DNA from 2 places in the Tenacibaculum vairaonense genome. Region 1 is predicted to be linked to the other one. Evidence: riboswitches for the same ligand, from Rfam matches in the RefSeq annotation. Region 1 holds a riboswitch; the other holds the start of a gene.

Region 1 (8,579 bases):
AATTGCTCATGTCAATTTCTTGTTCTTGTACTAACACAGCATCATTTTTTGATTCTTCATTACATCCCACTAAAATAGCAGCGACAGCTACTATTGCTAAAATCGATTTTTTCATGTTTAAAATTAAAGTTTAATAAATTCCCCTTAAAAACCTAATTAATACTTTAAAAGTTAAAGTATGTTAATGTATTGTGTATAATGTAAAAATATTAGGTTTTTTTTAATGATATGTAATATATAACTTTTTATTAATGATAAAAACATTTTTTTTTAACATTGGTTGTGTCTAAAGAGCCCTTTAAAAATCACTAGCGAGCAACTTTTTATCTAAGATTTTATTTTATTGTTAGTTTACTTGATGAGGTTGTAAAACGTCAAGTTTGTGTTATGTTAGTTAAAAAAATGAACAAAAATTATATTTTTTGTTAAAAAATAAACAATAATAATTTGTTGGTGTTTTTGAGTCTTTTAATTATTAGATATATTTGCTCAAAAATTAAAAAACGTATTATGGAAAATTCATTCAACAACAGCAGAGTTTTAGTATCACAAGTTTCAGAAGCAGAAAGAGTAGCTTTCTATAAGAAAACGTATGCACATGTTGCTGGTGGTGTATTCTTATTTATTTTATTTGAATACCTATTTTTACAAAGTGCAACAATTGTAGAGTTTGCCTTGTCTATGACCCAAGGTTACAAATGGTTATTATTATTGGGTGGTTTTATGTTAGTGACAAATTATGCAGAAAGTACAGCATTAAAAACTACAGATAAGAATTTACAATACTTAGCGTATTCTGGATACATCTTTGCCCAAGCCTTTATTTTTATACCACTTATTTACATTGCTATAAGTTATACGAATAGCTTTGAGGTATTACAGCAAGCAGGAATTGTAACTTTAGGGTTATTTGCAGGTATTTCTTCAATTGTATTTATTACTAAAAAAGATTTCTCTTTTATGAGAGCAGGTTTGTCGGTAGGATTTTTTATTGCAATAGCATTACTTATTGCTGGAACTTTGTTTGGTTTTAACCTTGGTTTATGGTTTTCAGTAGGAATGTGTGTATTAGCAGGAGGTTCTATTTTGTATCAAACTTCTAATTTAGTTCATAATTACTCAACAGATGATTATATTCCAGCAGCATTAGGTTTATTTGCTTCATTAATGCTTTTATTTTGGTATGTATTGCAAATATTTATGTCTAGAGACTAAAAAACAAAATATTAATAAACATAAAAAATGCAACGGTGAAAGCCGTTGCATTTTTTATTGGTATGAACTTTATGATTAAAATTTTAAAGTAGCACCAATTAAAAAGTTAGTTCCTGCTTGTGGGTAATAATATGGAGTAGTTCCCCACATATAACCATTAGAACTATATTCTTCATCAAAAATATTATTAACTAAACCAGATAATACAATACTTTTTAATATCGTTTTAGGTTTTATAGTATAGTTAACACTTAAATCATTTACAAAGTAACCTTCTAACTTAGAATCTTTAAACTCATTGTTGCTCATAAATTGATCACTAACATATTTAGATAATAAAGATATGTTTAGGTTTTCTATAGGAGTAATGTTAATAGCATTACCTGCAATAAATTCTGGAGAAAAAGATAAGTCAGTATTTCCTAAATCAGTAACAACAGTTCCATCAGTTTCTTTAAAACTAACATTTTTATTACGACTAATAGTGAAATTTGGTGTAATGCTTAAATAATCTGTAAATTTCAATAAAGCATCAACTTCAACTCCTAATCTAAAACTTTCACCAATATTGGCTCTTACAAAAGCCCCAGTATTATCTATTTCGCCAGTTAATGCTAACTGATCTTGATATAACATATAATAAACATTAGTGTTTATTTTAAAATTAGAGGTGTTAAAGCGCCATCCTAATTCAAAATCATCTAATTTTTCTGGTTTTGGGTTTCCATTTTCGTAATCATTTCTATTAGGTTCTCTTTGTGCTCTAGCATATGAAAAATAAAAATTATTGGCATCATTTAATTGATAGTTAATACCTCCTTTTGGATTAAAGAAATTAAAAGTATCATTTACCAATTGTGGTTGTATTTCATTAGCTTCATAAGTTACATTTCTATTTTGTAAGTCTACAAATAACTCTAAAGCATCACTCAATTTATAATTTGCTTTTATAAATAAGTTAAAATCTTCTTTATTACCATAGTTGTCATAATAACGACTTCTTATTTCACTATTAGAAGCATAACGAGCCCAAATCACCTCTCCAAAATGATCTCCCTTATATTGATTCCAAGCTCCTCCTAAAAGAATATCCCAATGGTCATCTTTATAATTCATATTATAAGTAATTCCATAAAAGTCATTGCGTAACCATCTTCTTCTTATTAAATCAGTAGTGTTAACCTCTTGTCCACCAATATTGATTGGAGTTAAATTATAATCAGCAAAACTTTCATTTTGTTTGTATTGCTCAAAAAAACCTCTCCCAAAAGTGTAATGTAAAGCAATATTAGAAGAAATATGCTCAGTATATTTCTGATTCCAGTGCAATTGTGCATGATCTTGCTTGTAATTATCAACTTCGTTATCATAATAACCAGTAACATCCCAATTACTATCATATAAAGCTCCAGCTGAATTAAAAGTTCTATCTTTTTCTAAAGTAGCTTTATCAATTCCATTCCATGATTGATAGGTAATTTCGTGACCACCAAAAACAAGTCCCTTAATTAAAGTATTATCACTTACATAACTCCCTTGTAAGAAATATGATTTTAAATTAGAAGAAGCTCTGTCAATGTACCCATCAGATTTAATTCTTGAAATACGTCCAGTAAACTTAACATGGTTGTTTAATTTACCAGTACCAGCTTTAGCCGTATATTTTTGAGTACCAAATGAACCAAAAGAAGTAGCTATTTCTCCAAAAGCTTCATCAGAATCTACATCTGTTAATACATTTAAACTAGCACCAAAAGCCCCAGCACCATTGGTAGAAGTACCTACACCTCTTTGTAATTGGATACTTTGAGTTGAAGAGGAGAAATCAGGCATGTTTACCCAAAAAGTTCCTTGACTTTCACTATCGTTATAAGGAATACCATTAATAGTTACATTTACTCTTGTAGCATCAGAACCTCTTACTCTAATGCCCGTATAACCAACTCCTGCACCAGCATCTGAAGTGGTAACAACAGAAGGTAAGTAATTCATTAAAATAGGAATGTCTTGACCTAAGTTACGTTTTGCTATTTCTTTTTTTGATAAGTTAGAGTGTGCAATTGGAGCATTGGCTTTTACTCTTACAGCAGAAACTAAAACCTCTTCCAATAAATTATCTTCAGAATTTAATTCAAAAGTTACATTTTGATTACTTGTAATCGTAATTTCTTTTTCTAAGGTATTAAACCCTACATAGGAAATTGTAATTAAATGTTTTCCTTTTGGAAGACTCAACTTATACCCACCTTCAAAGTCTGTAATAGTTCCCTTTCTTAAAGCTTTAACTGCAATGGTAGCTCCTTCTAGCCCTTGTTGTTTCTTATCAACAACTTTTCCTGACAACGTAAAATTTTGTGCGTTTATAATAGACGACACAAATAATACCATTAAAAAAGCTACTGTCTTCACTTTTTTAATAACAAAAATCGGTTTCATTTTTTATTAAATAAAATCGAACAAAAAGAGGTGATTATTCTAATTTGATTATTTATAACACATACCAAAATCATTACTTGGTTTTCTTAGTAATGACAATCAAAATCCCTAAACAGCATTACCTGTTCTAGGTTCAATGGGTATGATCTCAGCCATCATTGAGTAGTAAAAGTTTATAAGTTTTTAAATAAACTATTATCACTGTTTTACGGCACCCCTTTATGAGAATGTCGCAAAGGTAAAACTGTTTTTTGAATTATTAATGGTAAAAAAGTACCAAAAGTTGATATTTTATTTGATATTTTAGTAGGCACAATCATACAATATATATGAGTAAATCTTTTAAAACTACCGTTAATTCTTTATATCAATTTGATATTGAACAAACAGACTTAGAGGACTTAGATATTAGTAAAAAGTCTAAAAATCAATATCATTTAATTAATGAAAATCGAAATTATAAAACCCAAATTCTAGAAAGTAACTTTAATCAAAAACAATACACTGTTGAAGTAAATGGGAATGTTTACAATGTGAAAATTGCAGATTCGCTTGATTTGTTGATTAGTGAATTGGGTATGGAAGCCTCTTCTAATAAAAAAGAGAATACTATTAAAGCACCTATGCCAGGGCTTATTGTTTCTATTAACGTTGACTTAAATCAAGAAGTGAAAGAAGGAGATGGAGTATTGGTTTTAGAAGCCATGAAAATGGAAAATACACTAGTTGCACCACAAGATGGAGTTGTAAAATCCATTTCTGTAAATTCTGGAGATAAAGTTGAAAAAAATGAAATTTTAATTGAAATAGAAGCATAATATGAAGAAAATATTAGTTGCCAATAGAGGAGAAATTGCTTTGCGGGTAATGCGTACTGCAAAAAAAATGGGAATTAAAACTGTAGCTGTATTTTCTGAAGCAGACAGAAATTCACCGCATGTTTCTTTTGCAGATGAAGCGGTTTGTATAGGGGCAGCTCCTTCTAATGAATCGTATTTATTAGGTGAAAAAATTATAACTGTAGCCAAAGAATTACAGGTAGATGGCATACACCCAGGGTATGGGTTTTTAAGTGAAAATGCTGCTTTTTCAGAAGCTGTAGCCAGTAATGGAATTACTTTTATAGGGCCAAAGTCTAAGGCTATAGAAGTTATGGGGAGTAAGTTAGCAGCCAAAGAAGCGGTAAAAGCTTATGATATTCCTATGGTTCCAGGCATAGAAGAAGCAGTTACAGATGTAGCATATGCTGCTAAAATAGCAGATGAAATTGGGTATCCTATTTTAATTAAAGCTTCTGCTGGAGGCGGAGGAAAAGGAATGCGTGTAGTAGAAAAGGCAGAAGATATAAAAGAACAAATGGAGCGAGCTATTTCAGAAGCCACTTCTGCTTTTGGTGATGGTTCTGTATTTATAGAAAAATATGTAGGCTCTCCACGTCATATAGAAATTCAAGTATTGGCAGATGGCCATGGAAATATTGTACATTTATTTGAAAGAGAGTGTTCAGTTCAAAGACGTCATCAAAAAGTAGTAGAAGAAGCACCTTCTAGTGTGTTAACACCTGAAATTCGTGAAAAGATGGGGGAGGCTGCTGTAAAAGTAGCAAAAGCTTGTGATTATTTGGGTGCAGGAACTGTAGAGTTTTTATTAGATGAAAATAAAAATTTTTACTTTTTGGAAATGAATACGCGTTTACAGGTTGAGCACCCAGTTACAGAATTGATTACTGGGGTAGATTTAGTAGAGGAGCAAATAAAAATAGCTAGAGGTGAGGTTTTGTCTTTTTCGCAAGAAGATTTAACTATTAAGGGTCATGCATTAGAACTTCGTGTTTATGCAGAAGATCCTTTAGATGGTTTTACGCCAAGTATAGGAACTTTGGAAACGTATAAAATTCCAAATGGAGAAAATATTAGAGTAGATGATGGTTTTGAAGAAGGGATGGAAATTCCCATTTATTATGACCCAATGATTTCTAAGTTGATTACTTATGGAGATACAAGAGAAGAAGCCATTCAACTTATGAAAAAAGCAATTGATAATTATAAAATTAAAGGAATTGCTACCACATTACCATTTGGGAAATTTGTTTGTGAGCATGAAGCCTTTATTTCTGGTAATTTTGATACACATTTTGTAAAAAAGTATTATTCAAAAGAAAGTTTAGAGACTACCTATAAAGCAGAAGCTTCAGTTGCTGCAAAAATTGCTTTGCAACACTATTTAAATGAACAACAACTTTTAAAAGTACCTACTCGTGAAATCTAAAATAGAACAATTACAACATAAATTAACCGAAGCCAAATTAGGTGGAGGAGAAAAGCGTATTAACAGTCAGCATAAAAAAGGAAAGTTAACAGCTCGTGAACGTATCGATTATTTTTTAGATGAAGGTTCTTTTGAAGAAATAGGCATCTTAGTTACGCATCGTACTACCGATTTTGGTATGGAAAATCAAAAGTTTTATGGAGATGGTGTAGTAACAGGTTATGGTACTGTTAATGGTAGACTAGTTTACGTTTTTGCGCAAGATTTTACAGTTTTTGGAGGCTCTTTATCAGAAACACATGCTGAGAAAATTTGCAAAATTATGGACTTAGCAGTGAAAGTAGGAGCGCCATTAATTGGTTTGAACGATTCTGGCGGTGCAAGAATCCAAGAAGGCGTTCGATCATTAGGTGGTTATGCTGATATTTTTTACAGAAATGTGCAAGCCTCTGGAGTGATTCCTCAAATTTCAGCTATTATGGGACCTTGTGCTGGTGGAGCAGTGTATTCTCCTGCCATGACGGATTTTACAATCATGGTTGAAAATTCAAGTTATATGTTTGTTACTGGGCCTAACGTAGTAAAAACAGTAACAAATGAAGAAGTAACTTCTGAAGAATTAGGAGGTGCAAGTGCACATTCAACTAAATCGGGAGTAACGCATTTAACAGCAGCTAATGATGTACAATGTTTGGAAGATATTAAAACATTATTGAGTTATATGCCGCAAAATAATCAAGAAGTAACGCAAAAACTGCCCTATACGTTGGCGGATGAATATAGACAAGAGTTAGCAACTATTATTCCTGATAGTGCTAATAAACCTTATGATATGCGTGCAGTGATTAATGGTATTGCCGATACGGATTCTTTTTTTGAAATTCATAAAGACTATGCGGAAAATATTGTGGTTGGTTTTGCTAGGTTAGGAGGCAGAAGTATTGGAATTGTGGCTAATCAACCTATGAGTTTAGCAGGATGTTTAGATGTAAATAGTTCCAAAAAAGCCGCTCGTTTTACACGTTTTTGTGATTGCTTCAATATTCCTTTATTGGTATTAGTAGATGTACCAGGGTTTTTACCAGGAACGGATCAAGAATGGAATGCTATTATTACCAATGGAGCAAAATTATTATATGCGCTTAGTGAAGCTACAGTACCTAGAGTTAGTGTAATTACACGTAAAGCTTATGGAGGAGCTTATGATGTAATGAACTCTAAACATATTGGTTCTGATATGAATTTTGCATGGCCATCTGCAGAGATTGCAGTAATGGGAGCTAAAGGAGCTAGTGAAATTATCTTTAAAAAAGAAATAGCGGAAGCAGCAAATAAAGAAGCGAAGCTATTAGAGAAGGAAGCAGAGTATGCGGATTTATTTGCAAATCCTTACACAGCAGCTGAACGTGGATTTGTAGATGAGGTTATTTTACCAGAAGAAACCCGTAGAAAATTAATAAAAGCTTTTGCCATGTTAGAAGGCAAGAAAGTGGATAGACCTAAAAGAAAGCATGGGAATATTCCTTTGTAGTTAGAAGGTTATACAACTAACAATAAAGTACTATCAGAATTTAAGTTTTTGTCTATTAGACTTTTTTTCTGATAGTATCTTTTTTTGATCTAATCTTTTTTGAATGGCTGACTTTTTAGGTTTTGTTAGTTTTCTCTTTTTTCTTTTCTTTAAACTTTCCTTTATTAGTGCTACAAATTTTTGAATAGCAATTTCCTTATTTCGGTATTGTGATCTACTTTCTTGACAAGTTATGATTAAGTTACCTTCTATCGTTAATTTACGAGTCAAATTTTTAAGGAGCAATTCTTTTTCTGTTTCAGAAAGTACTTGTGATTTTTGTACGTTAAAAACCAACTCAATTTTAGTAGATACTTTATTTACATGTTGTCCACCAGCTCCTGAGCTTCTAACAGCTTTAAAAGAAAGTTCGTTAATTAATTGCTTAATATTCATTACTAGAAAGAGAAATGGGTTATATCTCCTTGTTGATGCATAAAATGCATATCAAAATCATTTAAAGTATCAGAAAAAGAATATAAGTTTTCTTTAGTAGCTAATAAATCATCAATAATACTTACAGCCTTTTGTAACCGGGTTTCTTTATCTCCTTTTAATAAAACATATGGCCTGTTGTATTTTTTCAAGGCATTTTCAAAAGCCATAAACATTTCTAATCGTTGCTCGGGTCTATCTCTTAAATCATCTTCTTCCCAAGGTGTATCAATATAGGTCAAAAAATAAATATCATAGGTGTTATTTACTGCCGCTTTATCTAATATTGGATCCACAAATCCACCGTAATATTCTTCAGAATACACTTTAGTTTCCAGTAAATCGGTATCGCAAATTAGAATTTTATCTGCCTTTTTAGCTAAACTATTTTCTAATTGTATTTGACCTTCAGCAATAGGCAATATGTCTGATTGTTCACATACTTTACGCTCATTATTCCATTTGTCTTGCAAATAATCTCTGGCAAACTCAGGTGCCCAAACGGTATTGTAATGACGTGCTAATTGCCTTGATAAAGTGGTTTTTCCAGTGCTTTCTGGACCAAATAAAACTACTTTAATTAAGTTAATTGGTTGTTGTTTAAGTTTTTTTTCCATGCTAAATATCCTAAAATTGCAATAACCGTAAATAATAA
Region 2 (8,579 bases), 1.8 Mb from region 1:
CTTACTGTTAGCGAATTATAAGCAGAAGCACTCATCACCAAATAACGCTCTTCATGCTCACCAACCACTTGTAACATATTCCCTGCAAATTGCACCACTTGATTTTCTGTAATTGCGATAACTTCCTTTCCGTCAGACTTTAAATGCTTTATAAGATTTTTTTTCTCTTTCTTATCATCAATAGCATCCAAACAAACCACTGCAAAAGTTTCAGCAACACACATCATTACATTGGTATGGTAAATAGCTTCTCTAGCATTAGCAACCGTTTGATTGGCTGTAAAAACAACAGGCGTATATTCAAAATCTTCACAAAACTCGATAAACAATTCCTCATCTGCTCTTGGCGACAAAGCACAATAGGCTTTTCTATTTGCCCTATCTAAAATCATACTTCCTGTTCCTTCTAAATAGACTTCCTCCTCTTCCGCTTCTGAGTAATCAACCACATTTTCTATAACAAATCCTTTTTCTTCTAAAATTTCTAACACATCCTCTCTCCTTTCCAAACGTCTGTTTTCTGCAAACATCGGATATACAGCAACATCACCATTCTCATGAAAAGAAATCCAGTTATTCGGAAATAATGCATCTGGTGTATCGGGTTCTTTAGTGTCTTCAACTACTACCACAACAACGCCAGCTGCTCTTAGTTTACCAACAAATACATCAAACTCTTCTTGTGCTTTCGCATTGATGCTAGCAGGCAACATAGTTCCTAAATTTTGTTGATAATAATTGTTTACAGCGGTTTGCTCGTTCATTCTAAAACTAGCTGGACGAACCATTAGTATAGTATTGGTAGTTTGTTTCACTTTTGTAATTTTAAACACATACGAAAGTAAGTATTTGTTTTATATCTTTAGCTTAGTCTTTAATTATTTATACCTACTAATAACATTATTCAATTTGTTTATGTCCTAAGTATTTTACTTTATGATGTTCTATATAATTTAAAATATCTTTGTCACCATACAAATGAACTCCCCCGATGCAAGTCATCTAAAAATTAAACCCTTCACTATCATGCTTACAATCAAATAAAAAACCATTTCTATTGCACACCTCAAATAAAAAATTATATTTGCAACGTAAACTTTAGGAGTAGCTAGGTAACTAGTTTGAGAAATATCCTTTGAACCTGAAATGGTTAACACCAGCGTAGGGAAAAGTAATAAAGCCATAAATACACAAGTAGTAATATGGTGTAAAACTACACAAGTATATTCTTCTTTAGTTTACTTTAAACATGTTAACATGATAACCATAAAAGTAAACGACACACAAAAAGAGTTTTCAGATACCACAACACTAGAAGGATTGATTAATAACCTACAAGTTAAAACCAATGGTATTGCCATTGCCGTTAACGGAAGTGTTGTAAAAAAAGACAACTGGAGCTCACAGCAACTACAAAACAACGATACCGTTTTAATTATCAAGTCAACCCAAGGAGGATAACAATACGAATACGTTTTTCTCATAAGTCGGTTCGAGTGCTTTTATGAAGTGATAACGGAATAAAAATAGCTTGCGCTGTTGAAGAACAGTATATCGAGAACAGAAAAACTAAAAAAACAATAACAAAATAAAACAACAAACTAACAGCCTTAAATAATGAAGAAAAAAGACACTGCGCCAAAGCAAGACGGAATTACTAGAAATCCATTTCCAAACTCAAAAAAAATATACGTCTCAGGAAAAATCCACCCTCAAATTAAAGTAGCCATGCGTGAAATAGAACTGAGTGACACAGTGGATTCTATGACCAAAAAAAGAACGCCAAACGAACCTGTTACCGTATACGATACTTCTGGACCATATACAGACCCAAACAAAGAAATCAATATTCATAATGGGCTTGAAAGAATACGTCAACAGTGGATTTTAGACAGAGATAATGTAGAGCAATTAGATGCATTTACCTCTGAATACTGTAATGAACGATTAAATGATGCTAGTTTAGATCACTTACGTTTTAACCACCTTAAAAAACCATTACGCGCTAAAAAAGGAGAAAATGTAACCCAATTACACTACGCTAAAAAAGGAATTATTACCCCTGAAATGGAATACGTTGCCATTCGTGAAAACCAACGTATTGATGAAATGACCCGTTTATCAAAACAACATCCAGGGCAGGATTTTGGAGCTAGCATTCCTGAAAAAATCACTCCAGAATTTGTTCGTGAAGAAGTAGCAAGGGGTCGCGCTGTAATTCCTTCAAATATAAATCACCCAGAAGCAGAACCTATGATTTTAGGTAGAAACTTCTTAGTTAAAATTAACGCCAATATTGGTAACTCTGCCACTACCTCATCTATTGAAGAAGAAGTAGAAAAAGCAGTTTGGGCAGCACGTTGGGGAGCAGATAATATCATGGATTTATCTACAGGTAAAAACATTCATGAAACACGTGAGTGGATTGTCCGTAACTCACCAGTACCCGTAGGAACCGTACCTATTTACCAAGCTTTAGAAAAAGTAAACGGCGTTGCAGAAGATTTAACTTGGGAAATTTTTAGAGACACCTTAATTGAACAAGCAGAACAAGGTGTAGATTACTTTACCATTCATGCAGGAGTACGTTTAGCCTATGTACCTATGACAGCAAAACGTATTACAGGAATTGTATCTCGTGGTGGATCTATCATGGCTAAATGGTGTTTAGCACATCATAAAGAAAGCTTCTTATACACACACTTTGAAGAAATCTGTGAAATTATGAAAGCCTATGATGTTGCTTTCTCTTTAGGAGATGGTTTACGTCCGGGTTCTATTGCTGATGCTAATGATGAAGCACAATTTGCAGAACTAGAAACTTTAGGAGAATTAACTAAAATAGCTTGGAAACACGAAGTACAATGTTTCATAGAAGGTCCAGGACACGTCCCAATGCATATGATTAAAGCCAATATGGACAAACAATTAGAGGCTTGTGGCGAAGCTCCTTTCTATACATTAGGACCTTTAACCACAGACATTGCACCAGGTTATGACCACATTACTTCAGGAATTGGAGCGGCAATGATTGGTTGGTTTGGTTGTGCTATGTTATGCTATGTAACTCCAAAAGAACATTTAGGATTACCTAATAAAGACGATGTACGTACAGGAGTAGTTACCTATAAATTAGCAGCACATGCCGCTGATTTAGCAAAAGGACATCCGGGAGCACAACATAGAGATGACGCCTTAAGTAAAGCTCGTTTTGAATTCCGTTGGGAAGATCAGTTTAATTTAGGTTTAGACCCGGAATTAGCTCGTGAATATCATGATGAAACTTTACCTGCTGAAGGGGCTAAAATTGCACACTTCTGCTCTATGTGTGGGCCAAAATTCTGTTCAATGAAAATATCACAAGAAGTACGTGATTTTGCAGCAGCCAATAAAATTGAAGGAAACGAAGTGTTTGCTAAAGGAATGGAAGAAAAATCAAAAGAATTTAAAGACAAAGGTTCAGAAGTATATTTATAGTAATTTAACCCGTTGTGTACTTAAGCTACAATGCTGTCACTTCGAATGTTTTTATGAAGTGATAACGGAATTAAAAATGTATCGAGAAGTAAATAGTTCTCGATACACTTTTTCTTCCCAAAAAGCACTCGAACTAACGTGTTCTTTATTGTAAAGTTCTTGAATGTGCAACGAGTTACATTATGAATAACACAAATTCGTAATTCATAATTAAAACAGTCAACACTATTTAGTGACAAACAAGAGACAAACCGTCAACTGAACTACTGATAACTGAATACATGTTAATCGTACTAACATCAGAACAAGAAATAAAAAATGAAGCTATACTTTTAAATCAACTATTTAAAAATGGTTTAGAAATATTGCATTTAAGAAAACCTACTTTTGATATAGAAGGATACAGAAACCTGTTAAAAAAAATAAATCCCAAGTACTATCAAAACATCATGATTCATGAGCATCATGAATTATGTTTAGAATTTGGTTTGAAAGGCATTCATTTACAAGAGCAGCCCAGAATAAACTTAGGTAGTAAACTACAAGAGTACGTAAACAGTTTTCAAAATAAAAGCCAAGAGCTAAAAGCCAAAAGCCATACAGTAAGCAGTTCCTTTCATGATCCTGAAATTTTAAATAATTGTACAACCGATTTTGATTATCATATATTAAGCCCTGTTTTTTCTTCCATTTCTAAAAAGGGATATGAAGGAAAAGGCTTCGATGTAAATACAATCAATAAAAAAATAATCGGTATGGGAGGTGTTAACACAACAAGCATTCCTAAAGTATTCGCTTTAGGTTATAGCGGAATTGGTGTATTAGGAGGCATTTGGAATGCTGAAAATCCTATAGAAAGTTTTAAGGAAATTAAAAAGCAATTTGAAAAGTATATTAATTAGTAACAAATTACAAACACAATGAAACACATACTAACCATAGCAGGTATAGACCCATCAAGTGGAGCAGGGTTGACTTCAGATATTAAAACATTTGAAGCACATGGTTTGTATGGTTTAGCAGTTTGTACGGCTGTTACGGTTCAAAACGACATTGATTTTAAACAATGCACATGGATAGATCCAAAAGTTATCTTACATCAAATCCAAACACTTTTTGAACGCTTTGAAATAACAGTAGTAAAAATAGGAATTATACAATCTTGGGAAGTCTTATTAGAAATTACTCAATTACTAAAAACACTAAATCCAACTATTAAAATAATAATAGACCCAATTTTAAAAGCAAGTGCTGGTTTTAACTTTCATACCAAAGATAACTTAGAAGTTTTTGAAAAAGTAATGCACAATTGTTATTTCCTAACCCCAAATTATGATGAAATAAAAGCCCTCTTTCCTAAAAAATCAATTGAGGAAACAATAGACTTTATTGCTGAGAGAACCAATATTTATTTAAAAGGAGGACATAGAACAGATAAAAAAGGCTGGGATGAAGTTTATCATAACAAAATTGTAAAAATAAACATTCCACCTATAGCCAGTACTGTACATGAAAAACACGGAAGCGGTTGTGTACTATCATCAGCATTAGCAGCCAACATAGCCAAAGAAATTAGTTTTGAAGATATTTTTAAAAACGTAAAAAGCTATACAGAACAATTTCTAAACTCTAACGATTCGTTATTAGGTGAACACAGCTATGCAAACAATAAAGTCATGAAATAAAAGAAATGGGAAAAACAGCAACATTTGAAGACTTATTAGTTTGGCAAAAAGGACATCTTTTTGTATTAAAAATATACCAACTCACTAAAAACTTCCCCACAGAAGAAGTTTATGGACTAACCTCACAATTCAGAAGAGCAGCCATATCTATTACAGCAAACATAGCAGAAGGCTATAAGCGAATTAACAATAAAGAAAAGTTACGCTTTTATAACATATCACAAGCATCACTAGAAGAATGCCGTTATTTTCTAATACTATCAAAAGACTTAAATTATGTAGACAACATCACTCAGGAGAAAAAACTAATAGAGGAAGTAAGTAAAATGCTCAACGCATATGTCAGAAGTATCCTTAATAACACAACTAAATAATCACTAATAAAAACATCATGAACAATCTTAACTACTTAACTCCTAGTAAAAACACTAAATACTTAACTATTTTAACTCCTACTAACTCCTTAACTACTAAAATAAAAAAATGATAAGTAAACTACACTACATAACACAAGGAGAAACCCCAGGTATCCATATAGAAAACATACAAAAAGCATGTTCAGCTGGCGCAGAATGGGTACAACTTAGATTAAAAGATGTAGCTCCTAAAGTACTATTAGAAACCGCTAAAGAAGCTAGAGAAATAACAGCTCATTATCAAACTCGATTAATTATAAACGACCACTATCAAGTTGCTAAAGAGATAAATGCAGACGGAGTACACTTAGGAAAAACGGATACCTGTCCTTTAAAAGCTAGAAAACACCTTGGTAAGCTATTCACCATTGGAGGAACAGCCAACACTTTGGAAGACTGCAATATACTAATCAATAAAAAAGTAGATTACATAGGTTTAGGTCCCTACCAATTTACTGAAACGAAAAAAAACTTAAGCCCTGTATTAGGCACAAACGGATATAAATTAATCATTGAAGAATTAAAACAACAAATTCCTATTGTAGCAATTGGAGGCATCACCTTAAAAGATGTTCCTAGTATAATTCAAACAGGAGTTCATGGAATTGCTGTTTCAGGAGAAATCACCAAAAACTTCAATGTAATTACAGCATTTCATCAACTCTTAAAAGCACCTAGTACTAATGAACAAGTATACAAACTAGGGAAATAAGTTTAACAACAAGGCAAAGCTCAAGGTATTGGTATTATACCCTTTGGCAATGCCAATAACACAACAACAATGCACACACCACTAAACATAGCAGATAAAACATTCAATTCACGTTTATTCACAGGAACAGGAAAATTCAGTTCCTCACCACTAATGAAAGAAGCTCTATTAGCTTCCGAAAGTGAATTGATAACCGTAGCACTGAAACGCGTAGATGTTCAGAATGAAGAAGACGATATCCTTACGCATTTAAACCATAGTAGAATTAACCTATTACCTAATACCTCTGGAGTTAGAAATGCTAAAGAAGCTGTTTTTGCCGCTGAACTCTCAAGAGAAGCTTTAGAAACCAATTGGGTAAAATTAGAAATTCACCCAGACCCAAGATACCTACTACCCGATCCTATAGAAACCTTAAAAGCTGCTGAAGAACTGGTAAAAAAAGGATTTATAGTAATGCCTTATATCCATGCGGATCCAGTATTATGCAAACGACTAGAAGAAGTAGGTACACAATGCGTAATGCCTTTAGGTGCCCCAATAGGCAGTAACAAAGGATTAAAAACATTAGAATTTTTAGAAATCATTATAGAACAATCCAATGTTCCCGTAATAGTAGATGCAGGAATCGGAGCCCCATCACACGCAGCACACGCTATGGAAATAGGAGCAGATGCCGTATTAGTAAACACCGCAATCGCAGTCTCACAAAATCCAGTAGCCATGGCAAAAGCATTTAAAATGGCAGTAGAAGCAGGAAGAATGGCATATGAAGCAAAACTTGCTCCAGTTAAAACACAAGCCGAAGCCAGTAGCCCACTAACCTCATTCTTATCATAATTAGGTTGGCTTTTAGCCTTTAGCTATTAGCATATTTTTAATATAGAATATAGCAATGAGAGACTATAAAAAATATGATGTTTGGAAAAAATCACATGAATTAGCTTTGGAAATTTACAACCAAACAAAAAGTTTTCCTAAAGAAGAAATGTACGGAATAACTTCACAGTTAAGAAGAGCATCACTTTCAATCCCTACCAACATTGTAGAAGGAACAAGTAGAAATTCTGAAAAAGAATTTGCCCAATTTATAAACATAGCATCCGGATCATCAGCAGAAGTTGAGTATTTATTAGAGTTTTCAAAAGCTAATAACTATTTATCAGAACAACAACATATAACATTAAACAAAGAAATAATAGCTATTCGAAAAATGCTATATGTATTATATAAAAAATTAAAGAATTAATTATGTTAGCTAATAAAGAAGAAACCAAAAGCCAAGAATCAAAGGCAAAAAGCCAAAGGCTAACAGCTAACAACCAAAAGCCAAAAGCCTTCACCCAAGTCTTCAACACCTACAACTGGGATGAAACCCTACACAGTATTTTCACCAAAACCAGTACAGACGTAGAACAAGCTTTAGCAAAGGAAAAACGCAACTTAGAAGATTTTAAAGCACTCATTTCACCAGCAGCAAAATCCTATTTAGAGCAAATGGCACAAATGAGTCGTATGTTAACCAAAAAACGATTTGGAAACACCATTCAAATGTACGCCCCAATGTACCTTAGTAATGAGTGCCAAAACATATGTACATACTGTGGCTTTAGCCTAACTAACAAAATACCAAGAAGAACGCTTACAGATGATGAAATCTTAAAAGAAGTAAACTTTCTAAAACAAAAAGGATACGACCATATACTATTAGTCACTGGAGAAGCCAACCGAACAGTAGGAGTCGATTATATAAAAAATGCCATTCAATTAATAAAATCTGAGGTATCAAACATTACTATTGAAGTACAACCATTAGACCAAGACGAATACGAACTCTTGATTGAAGAAGGACTATATGCAGTATTAGTATATCAAGAAACCTACCACAGACAAGAATATAAAAAACACCATCCTAAAGGAAAGAAATCAAATTTTGATTACCGATTGGAAACACCAGACAGACTTGGTAGAGCAGGCATTCACAAAATAGGTCTAGGCGCTTTATTTGGTTTAGAAGACTGGAGAGCCGATAGTTTTTTTACCGCTTTACACCTAAGATATCTTCAAAAAACCTATTGGAAAACCAAATATTCCATTTCTTTTCCAAGACTTCGTCCACACTCTGGCGGATTAGAACCTAAAGTAGAAATGACAGATGCTGACCTTGTGCAATTAATCTGTGCATTCAGACTATTAGATGAAGATGTAGAACTATCCATGTCTACCAGAGAAAGTGAAGTATTTAGAAATAATATTGTTAATTTGGGAGCCACTTCTATGAGTGCAGAA

The links. Region 1 has a riboswitch for thiamine pyrophosphate ahead of ABNT65_RS16760 (TonB-dependent receptor). Riboswitches for the same ligand answer to the same signal wherever they lie in the genome.
Region 2: it holds a riboswitch for thiamine pyrophosphate, as region 1 does, so the genes downstream of both, thiS (sulfur carrier protein ThiS) here and ABNT65_RS16760 (TonB-dependent receptor) in region 1, are expected to answer to the same signal.

The regions. Positions count from the first base shown of each region.
Region 1 is NZ_OZ038525.1:4,162,332-4,170,910, forward strand. It holds gene ABNT65_RS16750 (zinc metalloprotease) at 1-115, opposite strand, end outside; gene ABNT65_RS16755 (Bax inhibitor-1 family protein) at 511-1,215, shown strand; gene ABNT65_RS16760 (TonB-dependent receptor) at 1,291-3,651, opposite strand; TPP riboswitch at 3,740-3,880, opposite strand; gene ABNT65_RS16765 (acetyl-CoA carboxylase biotin carboxyl carrier protein subunit) at 3,981-4,469, shown strand; gene accC (acetyl-CoA carboxylase biotin carboxylase subunit) at 4,471-5,919, shown strand; gene ABNT65_RS16775 (acyl-CoA carboxylase subunit beta) at 5,909-7,450, shown strand; gene arfB (alternative ribosome rescue aminoacyl-tRNA hydrolase ArfB) at 7,484-7,885, opposite strand; gene ABNT65_RS16785 (ATP-binding protein) at 7,888-8,541, opposite strand; gene pnuC (nicotinamide riboside transporter PnuC) at 8,505-8,579, opposite strand, start outside.
Region 2 is NZ_OZ038525.1:2,405,445-2,414,023, forward strand. It holds gene ctlX (citrulline utilization hydrolase CtlX) at 1-815, opposite strand, end outside; TPP riboswitch at 1,091-1,185, shown strand; gene thiS (sulfur carrier protein ThiS) at 1,258-1,461, shown strand; gene thiC (phosphomethylpyrimidine synthase ThiC) at 1,618-3,477, shown strand; gene ABNT65_RS09710 (thiamine phosphate synthase) at 3,759-4,379, shown strand; gene ABNT65_RS09715 (hydroxymethylpyrimidine/phosphomethylpyrimidine kinase) at 4,398-5,162, shown strand; gene ABNT65_RS09720 (four helix bundle protein) at 5,168-5,536, shown strand; gene thiE (thiamine phosphate synthase) at 5,646-6,290, shown strand; gene ABNT65_RS09730 (thiazole synthase) at 6,360-7,130, shown strand; gene ABNT65_RS09735 (four helix bundle protein) at 7,186-7,539, shown strand; gene thiH (2-iminoacetate synthase ThiH) at 7,542-8,579, shown strand, end outside.